2 regions of the Clostridium sp. X genome follow, and region 2 is predicted to be linked to the other one. Evidence: riboswitches for the same ligand, from Rfam matches in the RefSeq annotation. Region 2 holds a riboswitch; the other holds the start of a gene.

Region 1 (5,697 bases), 1.5 Mb from region 2:
AAGAACTTTATAGTAAAAGATGTAAATGAGCTTATATTTATTTTAGAGGAGGCTTTTGCTATTGCACAGAGCGGAAGGAAAGGTCCTGTACTAGTAGATATACCTAAAGATATTCAAGTAGCCATGGGGAATTATACAAAAGTATTAATTAATAATATAAAAGAAGTAGGAGTAACCAGTTCTTTTGGGGAAAATTTAGAAAGAAGTATTAGAGAAGCGGCTGATCTTATAAACTTATCATCGCAACCTATAATCTATGCTGGCGGTGGAATTATAAGTTCAGAGGCCAATGAAGAACTAGTGAAATTTTCAGAGAAAATAAAGGCCCCTGTTACATGTAGTTTAATGGGTCTTGGAAGTATATCGGGAGAACATAAAAATTTTACTGGGATGATTGGAATGCATGGAACACGTTGTTCTAATTATGCGGTAACTAAATGTGATCTATTAATTGCAATAGGAGCAAGGTTTAATGATCGTGTAACAAGTAAGATTGAAGGATTTGCACCGGATGCTAAAATAATTCATATAGACATTGATGAAAAGGAACTAGGGAAAAATATTAGAGTAGATATTCCTTTAAGTGGAGATGTAAAAGTTATATTGAAAGATTTAACTAAAATTGTAGATGAAAAATCTGATGGGGATTGGAATTCGCAAATTAAAGAGTGGAAAGAAAAGTATCCTCTATCATATAATAGAAATGAAGGATTAAGTGGACAATATGTGATAGAAAAGCTATACGAAATAACTAAAGGTAAATGCATTATAACAACAGAGGTTGGTCAAAATCAGATGTGGGCAGCTCAATATTATAAGTATTTGGAGCCAAGAACTTTTATATCATCAGGTGGACTTGGGACTATGGGATTTGGTTTAGGAGCAGCTATTGGAGCTTATTTTGGAAATACAGGAAAAAAGGTTATAAATATAGCTGGGGATGGAAGTTTTAAAATGAATTCTATTGAGTTGGCTACTATATCAAGATATAAAATTCCAATAATACAGTTGGTTTTAAATAATAGCTGTCTTGGGATGGTTCATCAATGGCAAGAGATGTTTTATGACAAAAGATTTTCTCATACTGTATTTGAAGATGAAGTTGACTTTGTAAAACTTGGTGAGGCTTATAGAATAAAGTCAATTAGAGTTACAAAAGAAGAAGAAGTAGAGGCGGTATTAAATTATGCATTAGGGCTTAATGAACCTGTTCTCATAGAATGTCAAATAAGTTATTCAGAAAAAGTATTTCCGATGGTTGCTCCAGGAGAAGTTATTAACAACATGATAAGTGAGTATTAGACTATAAAATTAATTTGATAACTATTTAGGAGGAATTGTTTTGAGTATATATGAATTTGCTTTGAAGATGGAAGAAGATGGACGGAATTATTATAAGGAACTAGCCAAGACTTGTAAGGATGAGTGGTTAAAAGAGATATTTGAGTTTTTGTCACTAGAAGAAACTAAACACTATAATATATTTAGAGGTTTGATGAATAAAAACATGGATATTAATGTTAATGTCGAAAGTAATCTAAATAAATATACAAGTATTTTTGAAAGGAAGAGTCAAACAGAATTTCTAAAGAGTTTACCTAAAGTTCAAACTAATATTTATGTAACTGCGACAGAAGATGAAAAAAAGAGTATAAGTTTATACGAGAAAATGTTAAAAGAAGTAGAGACTGAAGAAGAAAGAAAAATCTTGTTAAATATTATTGAAGAAGAAAAGAAACATTTAAAGTTTTTGGAAGATTTAATTGAACTTATGAATAAATTAGAAAAAATAGAGGAATAATAAAAAGTTCTAAAACTCTATTGACAATTATTCTGTACAGTAATATAATAAACAAAGAATTGAATATAGCTTATCAAGAGTGGTGGAGGGACTGGCCCGATGAAACCCGGCAACCGGTATAAAGTATATATTATAGTTTATACAATGGTGCTAAATCCTGCAGCAAAAGCTGGAAGATGAGGATACATAGGAATTTTAGACCTAAGGACATCCTTGGGTCTTTATTTTTTTATCAACAAGTAGCAGGGGGTGCAGCAATGATCGAGATAAAAAATATAGTAAAATATTTTGGAGAAGATAAAGTTTTAAAAGATGTAAGTTTAGAAATAGAAGAAGGAGAAATTTTTGGGATTATAGGACATAGTGGAGCTGGAAAGTCTACACTGCTACGATGTATAAATGGTCTTGAGAGCTATGATTCAGGAAATGTAATAGTAGGTAGTAGAGAAGTAAAGGATCTTGAAGAAAAAGAAATTAGAGAGTTTAGAAAAGATATAGGAATGATATTTCAGAACTTTAGTTTATTAAATAGAAGAAATGTATGGCAAAATGTTGCCTTGCCACTAGAAACCTGGGGATATAGTAAAGAAGATATAGATAAAAGAGTAAAAGAACTACTGGCTCTTGTTGGACTAGAGGATAAAGCTAATAGCAGGCCTAAAGAGCTTAGTGGAGGACAAAAACAAAGAGTTGCTATCGCAAGAGCATTAACTCTTCAGCCAAGTATTTTACTGTGTGATGAGGCAACTTCAGCCCTTGATCCTAAAACTACAAAATCTATACTACAATTACTTAGAGAAATAAATGAAAAATTAGGCATAACAGTTATTATAGTTACTCATCAAATGGAAGTTATAAAAGAAGCTTGTACAAAGGTAGCTTTAATGGAAGGCGGAAGAGTAATTCAGGCTGGAAAAGTAGAGGAAGTTTTCTTAAATCCAACTAAGGAAATGGAAAATTTATTAGGTGAAGAAGATGTACTCCCAACAGAAGGAGTAAACATAAAAATATTCTTCCCAAAAGAGCTAAGTCAAAATAGTATAATAACCTCTATGGCTAGAGAATTAGATATAGATTTTTCTATTGTTTGGGGAAAACTTGAAAAATTTAGTGTTGGTGTACTTGGAAGCTTAGTAATAAATGTGCCAGAAGAAAAAAAACATATAGTTTCTTCTTATCTTAATGAGAAAAATGTACATTGGGAGGTTCTATAGATATGTTGACTAATATTTTAATTCCAGCACTTGGAGAAACCCTGTATATGGTTTTAATTTCTACATTTTTAGCAGTTTTAATAGGTTTTGTACCAGCAATTATAATGATTATTACTGATAAAAATGGATTAAAGCCAAATGAGCCAGTATATAACACTCTAGATATGATTATAAATGTGTTAAGATCTTTTCCATTTATCATTTTATTAATATTACTAATACCATTTACAAGACTTTTATTGGGAACTTACATTGGAACGACTGCAGCAATAGTACCATTAACTATTGGTTGCGCTCCTTTTGTGACAAGAGTAATAGAATCAGCACTTAAAGAAGTAGATAAAGGAGTAATAGAAGCTGCAAAGTCCTTTGGAGCAAGTACTTCTCAAATTGTATTTAAAATTATGCTTCCGGAAGCCCTACCTTCTATTGTTTCAGGGATAACCCTTACAGCCATAGTTGTAGTGGGATTTTCTGCAATGGCAGGTGCAATTGGAGCTGGCGGACTTGGAGATGTAGCTATGCGATATGGATATCAGATGTTTAAAACAGATGTTCTAATAGCTACAGTAATAGTTTTAATAGTACTTGTTCAAGCTATTCAGACAATAGGAACACTAATATATAAAAAGGTAAACAGATAAATATAAAATACTATTTATAGTAATTTATAAAATATAAAAGAATTAATAAATAATAAGGGGGAATTATAAATGAAAAAAAGAATTTTATCAGTTTTATTAGCAAGTACAGTGGTTTTAGGTGCTATCGGACTTACAGGCTGCGGAAATAAAGAAGCGGCTAAGCCAGAAGAAAAGAAGAAAATAGTAGTTGGAGCAACTCCAGAACCACACTCTCAAATTTTAGAAAAAGTAAAACCAATACTTGAGAAAAAAGGTTATACTTTAGAAATCAAAGTATTTAATGATTATGTAATTCCTAATACTGCTGTTGAAGATGGTCAATTAGATGCTAACTTCTTCCAACATGTTCCTTATTTAGAGAAGTTTAATGAAGAAAAAAAGACACATTTAACATATACTACTAAAGTTCACTTAGAGCCAATGGGAGTATACTCAGAAAAATTAAAAGATTTAAAAGAAATAAAAGATGGAGCGACTATTGCAGTGCCAAATGATCCAACAAATGAAGCTAGAGCTTTAAGACTACTTGAAAGAGAAGGAATTCTTAAATTTAAAGAAGGAGCACTAATAACTAAATTAGATATTACAGAAAATCCTAAAAATATAAAAATACAAGAATTAGAAGCAGCACAACTTCCAAGAACTTTAAAAGATGTAGATGCAGCAGTTATTAATACAAACTATGCACTACCAGCAGGATTAAATCCTACAAATGATGCTCTTGCAATTGAATCTAAGGATTCTCCTTATGCTAATATATTAGCTGTTAAAGAAGATAACAAAGATAAGGAATATATAAAAGCTTTAACTGAAGCAATTAACTCACCAGAAATCAAAAAGTTTATAGAAGAAGAATATAAGGGAGCAATAGTTCCAGCATTCTAAGCAGATATCCCAAATCTACGATTAAAAGGTCATGTTATGTAAATTACTCATAACATGACCTTTTTTTAGAACCAATTTTTTTTCCTGAAATAATTTATCATAAATAAAATTAATGCAATGGTAATAATCCAAAAAATCGGGTACCCATACTTAAAACTAAGCTCAGGCATATAGTGAAAGTTCATACCATAAATACCTGTTAAAAATGTAAGAGGGATAAAAATAGTAGAGAATACCGTTAAAACTTTCATTACTTCATTAGTTTTATTACTCATGCTTGAAAGATAAATATCAAGCATTCCAGATAAAATATCTCTATAAGTTTCAATTACATTTATAATTTGAATGATATGATCATAAACGTCCCTTAAATATATGGTAGTTTTTTCGTCAATTAAGATATGTTCATCCTTGATTAAGGTACTTACAATTTCCCTAAGGGGCCATACAGAGTTTCGAAGAAAAATTATATCTCTCTTAAGGTTGTATATATCTGATAGTAAGCTTTTGGTAGGGTTATTCATAAGATTATTTTCGATTTTATCTAAAACATCTCCTATACTTTCAAATATATTAAAATAACTATCTACTATAGCATCTATTAAGGAGTAAAGCAGATAGTCGGAACCCTTACTTCTTATATTATTTTTATTAGTCTCAAGTCTGTTTCTTATATTATCAAAGACATCTCCAGGAAATTCCTGAAAGGAAATAAGACAATCATCAAATAATACGAAACTAACTTGTTCAGACTTTATTTCTTTAGAGAATTTATCGTAATAGAGCATCTTAAGAACTATGTATATATAATTGTTTTCTAAATCAACTTTAGGATGCTGGTCTGTATTTAGAATATCTTCTAATATTAAAGAGTGAATGTTGAAATTATCCCCAACTTTTTTTACTAGATCTATATCATAAAGTCCATCAATATCTATCCATATTACAGAACTATCTATGCTTTTATGAAAAGCTTTTTCTATATTATTTATAGAGGTTTTATTAAAAATATTATCATTATACTCTATTAAATCTATTCTTATGTTTTCACTAGTATGTTCTCCGATATGAACTAAAGTCCCAGGAGCAGATCCGATCTTTCTTTTTCGACTTTTTATGTGCTTGGGCATTTTCAATACCTCCAATAAATTTC
Region 2 (5,697 bases):
CTTTATTAAAGCTGTACATAGCTAATCCATCGAAGAGATTATAAATGCCATATTTATCTAAGGCTTTATACATATCTGGTTCATAGTCATTGTTAAGAGGAACCCCGTGACTTGCTAGTGCCACTAGATTAGAGTTATAAGAACTATACAGATTAATAAAGTCCTTCTCACTATTTGGTATACTAATATTTTCAAATATATCTTTTGCCATTCTGTGATCATTAGTAACATCATCGTTGAAAACTTCCATTATTAGTTTAGTCTGTTTTGGAAAGTTACTTAATTGCTCTTGAGTTATTTGATAAGAATACCAAGGAGCCAACATATACATAAAAGCGCCAGATGTACCCCAGTTATTACTCTCTATAGCTTTATAAGTAAGTGCAGGGAGTGCGCCGGCACCAAAGGAGTGCCCAACAAATCCTATCTTTGTTAGATCCATTAAATCTCCATATGATTTTACTGATTCTTCAATACCATCCCATAATATAGTATATTTTTCTTCTATTACTGTTTTATTAATAGGTAAAGGAATAATAGGATAAGGTATATAAACAACTATATAGCCTTGGCTTACGATATGATTGATTAAATTTTTATATAAATTAGGATCTGACCCACCATACCCATGACAAAAAAAGATAACAGGAGTTTTAGAATCGATATCCTTAAGGTAATACAAACGTGATTTTTCCTTTGTATTACTAGGATTTATAAATTGTTTTTCAAGAATTTCCTTATTCTCTATGCTTGGAATTTCTACATTTACAGGCTGGGCTTTAGTGGAAGTATTCATAAAAAAAATATTTATTGTAAATACTAAAATAAAAGATAAAGATACAAGTTTAGTAGTTCTGTTATTAGATTTCAAATTAACACCTTCTCATAACTTATTTACTATGTTAAGTATACTATAGTTGAATAATTATAAGGGAATTTTTTTGAATTCATAAAAAAACCACTCTTATTTACTAGAAATTTATTGATTATAAAATTTGAGGCTTTAATATTAATATCTTGATAAAATAACGTAAAATATATTGAAAAACTACAATAAAGAGGTTATAATTTTTAATGAATTAGATATTTAAAATATTGGGATTTGGGGGCAGGAAATATGGAAACTGTTAAAAAGGTTATAATTCCTAAAGCTTATCATTCAAGCTTAGATTTAAGAAAAACAGAAATAGCAATAAAAAAGCTTAAAGATTATTTTGAAAGAGAGCTTGCATATAAATTAAATTTAACTAGAGTATCAGCACCTTTATTTGTAAAGGCATCTACAGGACTTAATGACAATTTAAATGGAGTAGAAAGACCAGTAGGTTTTGATGCATTAGATATTAAAGATGAAGAAATACAAATAGTACATTCATTAGCTAAATGGAAGAGAATGGCATTATATAGATATGGTTTTACTTCAGGAGAAGGCCTTTATACAGACATGAATGCTATAAGAAGAGATGAAGAGTTAGATAACCTTCATTCTATGTATGTAGACCAATGGGATTGGGAAAAGGTTATAAGCAAAGAAGACAGAACTATTGATAAACTAAAAGGTACAGTAGAAGGGATATATGAAGTGTTCAAAGCTACTGAAGAATTTATCAATAGCAAATATCCTGAGATAGATAAAATATTACCAGAAAAGATTACATTTATAACTACTCAAGAGTTAGAAGATATGTATCCTGGTTTAATTGCTAAAGAAAGAGAAAATAAAATAGCAGAAGATAAAGGTGCAGTCTTTATAATGAAAATAGGAGATAAATTAGCATCAGGCGAAAAACATGATGGAAGAGCACCAGATTATGATGATTGGCAATTAAATGGAGATATTGTATTTTGGAATCCTCTTTTAGAGTGCGCTTTTGAGCTTTCTTCTATGGGTATTAGAGTAGATAAAGAATCATTAGTATCTCAATTAGAAAAAGAAGGTTGTATGGAAAGAATAGAATTAGAATTCCACAAAATGCTTGTAGAGGATAAACTTCCTTTAACAATGGGTGGGGGAATTGGTCAATCAAGAATATGTATGTTTTTCTTAAGAAAAGCTCATATAGGTGAAGTTCAATCTTCTATATGGTCAGAAGACATTATAAAAGAGTGTGAAGAATCAGGAATACAATTATTATAAAACTTATTGACAAACTATGAAAAGCTTGTTATTATTAGATAAATTAAATACGGAACTTCTTATCAAGAGTGACCGAGGGACTGGCCCGATGACGTCCGGCAACCTAAACAGCAATGTTTTAAGGTGCTAAATCCAGCAGGTATTTATACCTGGAAGATAAGGAACTGAGAGATTAAAATCTTTCTGTAGCTTATCTACAGAAAGATTTTTTTATTTTATCGGGGCAAAATAGACAAGGAGTTTCTGTAACGAAATTACTAAGGGGGCAATTAAAAATGACAAAACAATTATCTTTTGAAACAATTCAATTACACGGTGGGCAAGAAATAGATGCTGTAACAAAATCAAGAGCTGTACCACTATATCAAACAACTTCTTATGTATTTGAAGATACACAAGATGCAGCTGATTTATTTGGTTTAAAGAAGTTTGGAAATATTTATACTCGTATCATGAATCCAACTACAGATGTTTTTGAGAAGAGAGTTACTTTATTAGAAGGTGGGGTTGGAGCAGTTGCAACGGCATCAGGAATGGCAGCTATAACATATGCTATCTTAAATATTGCTGGTAGCGGAGATGAAATTGTAGCAGCATCTACAATATATGGTGGTACTTATTCTTTATTTGAAAATACTTTACCTAACTTTGGAATTAAGGTTAACTTTGTAGATCCAGAAAATGTAGAAAATTTTCAAAAGGCTATAACAGAAAAAACTAAAGCAGTATTTATAGAAACAATAGGAAATCCAGGAATTAATATATGTGATATAGAAGCCATAGCAGACGTTGCTCATAAAAATGGAGTTCCGCTAATTATAGATAATACTTTTGCAACTCCATACCTTTGCAGACCATTTGAATTTGGAGCAGATATTGTAGTACATTCAGCTACAAAGTATATAGGAGGTCATGGTACATCTATAGGGGGAATAGTAGTAGACTCAGGAAAGTTTGATTGGAATAATGGTAAGTTCCCAAAACTTGTTGAACCGGATAAGAGCTATAACGGACTTTCTTACTATGAAGCTTTTAAAGAAGCAGCTTATATCTTAAGACTTAGAACTGCATTATTAAGAGATACAGGAGCATGTATATCTCCATTTAACTCTTTCCAATTATTAATAGGTCTTGAAACATTATCGCTTAGAGTAGAAAGACATGTAGAGAATGCTAAAAAGCTTGCAGAATATTTAAGTAATCACCCTAAAGTTGAGTGGGTAAACTACCCAGGTTTAGCTGATAGCAAATATAAAACTCTTGCAGAGAAGTATCTTCCAAAAGGAGCTGGAGCTATATTTACTTTCGGAGTAAAGGGTGGATTAGAAAGCGGTGTGAAATTTATAAATTCATTAGAAATTTTCTCACTCCTTGCAAATGTAGGAGATGCTAAATCTCTTGTAATACATCCAGCATCTACAACACATCAACAATTAGATGAAGAAAGCCAAAGACAAGCTGGAGTTAATCCAGAACTTATAAGAGTTTCCGTTGGAATTGAAGGAATAGATGATTTAATTAATGATATTGAAAATGCTTTAGCACAAATATAATAAAAAGCCCTGTATTCGGTTGAATACAGGGCTTTCTTAGGCATAAAGTCCCAATAGTTTTATATCTTATAATATGGTATAGTATAAGATATAATAAGGTCTTTAATATTGGGGGAAATTATGAATAAAGGAAAAACAATAAATAAATCGAAGGTATCAAGTAAAAAGACTGTAGCTATAGCTATAACCGTAATACTAGTTATAGTCACATTGATTTTAGGATATATTACAATGCCAGTGCTATCTTTAAACTTTATAAGTACTTTAATAGTAATTCAAGTAATAGCACTTTTAATTATGGCAACTTTACTTGTTTATAAGTTTCAGATTAAAAAGGTAATTTGGATATCTGTAATTACTTTTATTTTGTTAGTATTCCAAATAGGATCTACTCTTGGTATTTTTAATTCAGGTAAATATAGAACTATGATTGGCGAGGTAAAGGAAAAAGAATTTTCTTCTGAAATATCTCCTATAGATTTAACTAAGCTTCCAATGGTAGATAAAGATCTTGCTCAAAACCTTGGGGAAAAGAAGCTAGGAGAACAAGTAGCATTAGGTAGCCAAGTTGAATTATCAGAATTTACTCAGATAAATGTTAATGGACAACTATACTGGGTGGCACCACTAGTTCATTCAGGAATGTTTAAATGGTTTTCAAATAGAGAGGGTACTCCGGGGTATATTCAAATAAGCTCTACTAATCCTCAAGATATAAAACTAGTGCAAACAATTGATGACAAGAAAGTTAAGATAAAATATCAACCTCAAGGCTTTTTTGGAGATGATTTGCGTAGAAAAATATACACATCAGGCTTTCAAAATGTTGGACTAACTGATTTTTCATTTGAACTAGATGATTCAGGAAAGCCTTACTGGGTAGTTACAAAATATGAAAACTCTATTGGTGTAAGTGGTTCGAAAGTTAATGGGGTTGTTATAGTAGATGCTGAGACAGGTGAAGTTAAAGGGTATGATATGAAGGATATACCAAGTTGGGTAGATAGAGTAATTCCAGCAAACTTTGCAATTAATCAACTAAACGATTGGGGTCAGTACGTTCATGGTTGGTGGAATCCATCTGACAAGGATAAATTAAAAACTACAGAGGGATATAATATAATTTATAATGATGGAAATTGTTATTATTACACAGGATTAACTTCATCAGGGAATGATGAATCAACTGTAGGGTTTGTGTTAGTTAATACAAGGACTAAAGAAACAAACTTCTATAAGGTTTCAGGTAGTCATGAAATAGCTGCAATGGCTTCGGCAGAAGGTAAGGTTCAGAATTTAGGGTATACAGCTACTTTCCCAATATTAATTAATCTTGAAAATGAAGCAACTTATTTTATGTCATTAAAGGATAAGAAGGGATTAATTAAGCTATATGCTATGGTTAGTGTTAAAGATTATAGCACAGTAGGAACTGGAGAGTCTTTAAGTAAAACTAAGTCTAATTATATAAATTATCTTAAAGACAAAGGAAACTGGCAAGGTTTAGAGAAAAGTGGGGAAAAGATTACCGAAAAAGGAACAGTTCTAAGAATTGCATCTTCTTTTGTTGAAGATACAACCTATTATTATATAATTTTAAAGGAAAAACAAGACAAGATATTTATAACTTCTTTAAATATGTCAAACGAACTCCCTTTAACTAGGGAGGGGGATTCAGTAGAGATTACCTACAATAAGAATCCTAATTCTAGTATAGACCTTATAAGCTTTGATAACCTTCAGTTTACTCAAACTAAAGCTGTAAGTGAGGAAAAGATTATTGAAGAGAAGGAAGTTATAGGAAAGATAAATGAACAAAATTAATAAGTAGTGCAAAAACAAAAGGAGAAAAGCTTACAAAGCTTTTCTCCTTAATTAATTTATTTTTAATTAACAGGTAAGAATATAGATATTTTTGTACCTTTTTGAAGCTGGCTTGATAATGTGATTTTTCCATTATGTTTACCTATAATTAACTTTGCAATAGATAAACCTAAACCAGTTCCA

Evidence for each region. Region 2 has a riboswitch for S-adenosylmethionine ahead of ACX0KU_RS07605 (O-acetylhomoserine aminocarboxypropyltransferase/cysteine synthase family protein). Riboswitches for the same ligand answer to the same signal wherever they lie in the genome.
Region 1: linked by a shared signal. The riboswitch ahead of ACX0KU_RS15155 (methionine ABC transporter ATP-binding protein) and the one ahead of ACX0KU_RS07605 (O-acetylhomoserine aminocarboxypropyltransferase/cysteine synthase family protein) in region 2 are both predicted to bind S-adenosylmethionine.

Annotation. Positions count from the first base shown of each region.
Region 1 is NZ_CM146912.1:3,011,211-3,016,907, reverse strand. Features, by position in the region: gene ilvB (biosynthetic-type acetolactate synthase large subunit) at 1-1,302, shown strand, start outside; gene ACX0KU_RS15160 (ferritin-like domain-containing protein) at 1,343-1,801, shown strand; SAM riboswitch class I at 1,869-1,984, shown strand; gene ACX0KU_RS15155 (methionine ABC transporter ATP-binding protein) at 2,059-3,015, shown strand; gene ACX0KU_RS15150 (methionine ABC transporter permease) at 3,018-3,659, shown strand; gene ACX0KU_RS15145 (MetQ/NlpA family ABC transporter substrate-binding protein) at 3,729-4,544, shown strand; gene corA (magnesium/cobalt transporter CorA) at 4,610-5,674, opposite strand.
Region 2 is NZ_CM146912.1:1,483,025-1,488,721, forward strand. Features, by position in the region: gene ACX0KU_RS07595 (Ig-like domain-containing domain) at 1-871, opposite strand, end outside; gene asnA (aspartate--ammonia ligase) at 1,118-2,137, shown strand; SAM riboswitch class I at 2,194-2,300, shown strand; gene ACX0KU_RS07605 (O-acetylhomoserine aminocarboxypropyltransferase/cysteine synthase family protein) at 2,413-3,690, shown strand; gene ACX0KU_RS07610 (cell shape-determining protein) at 3,811-5,514, shown strand; gene ACX0KU_RS07615 (sensor histidine kinase) at 5,577-5,697, opposite strand, start outside.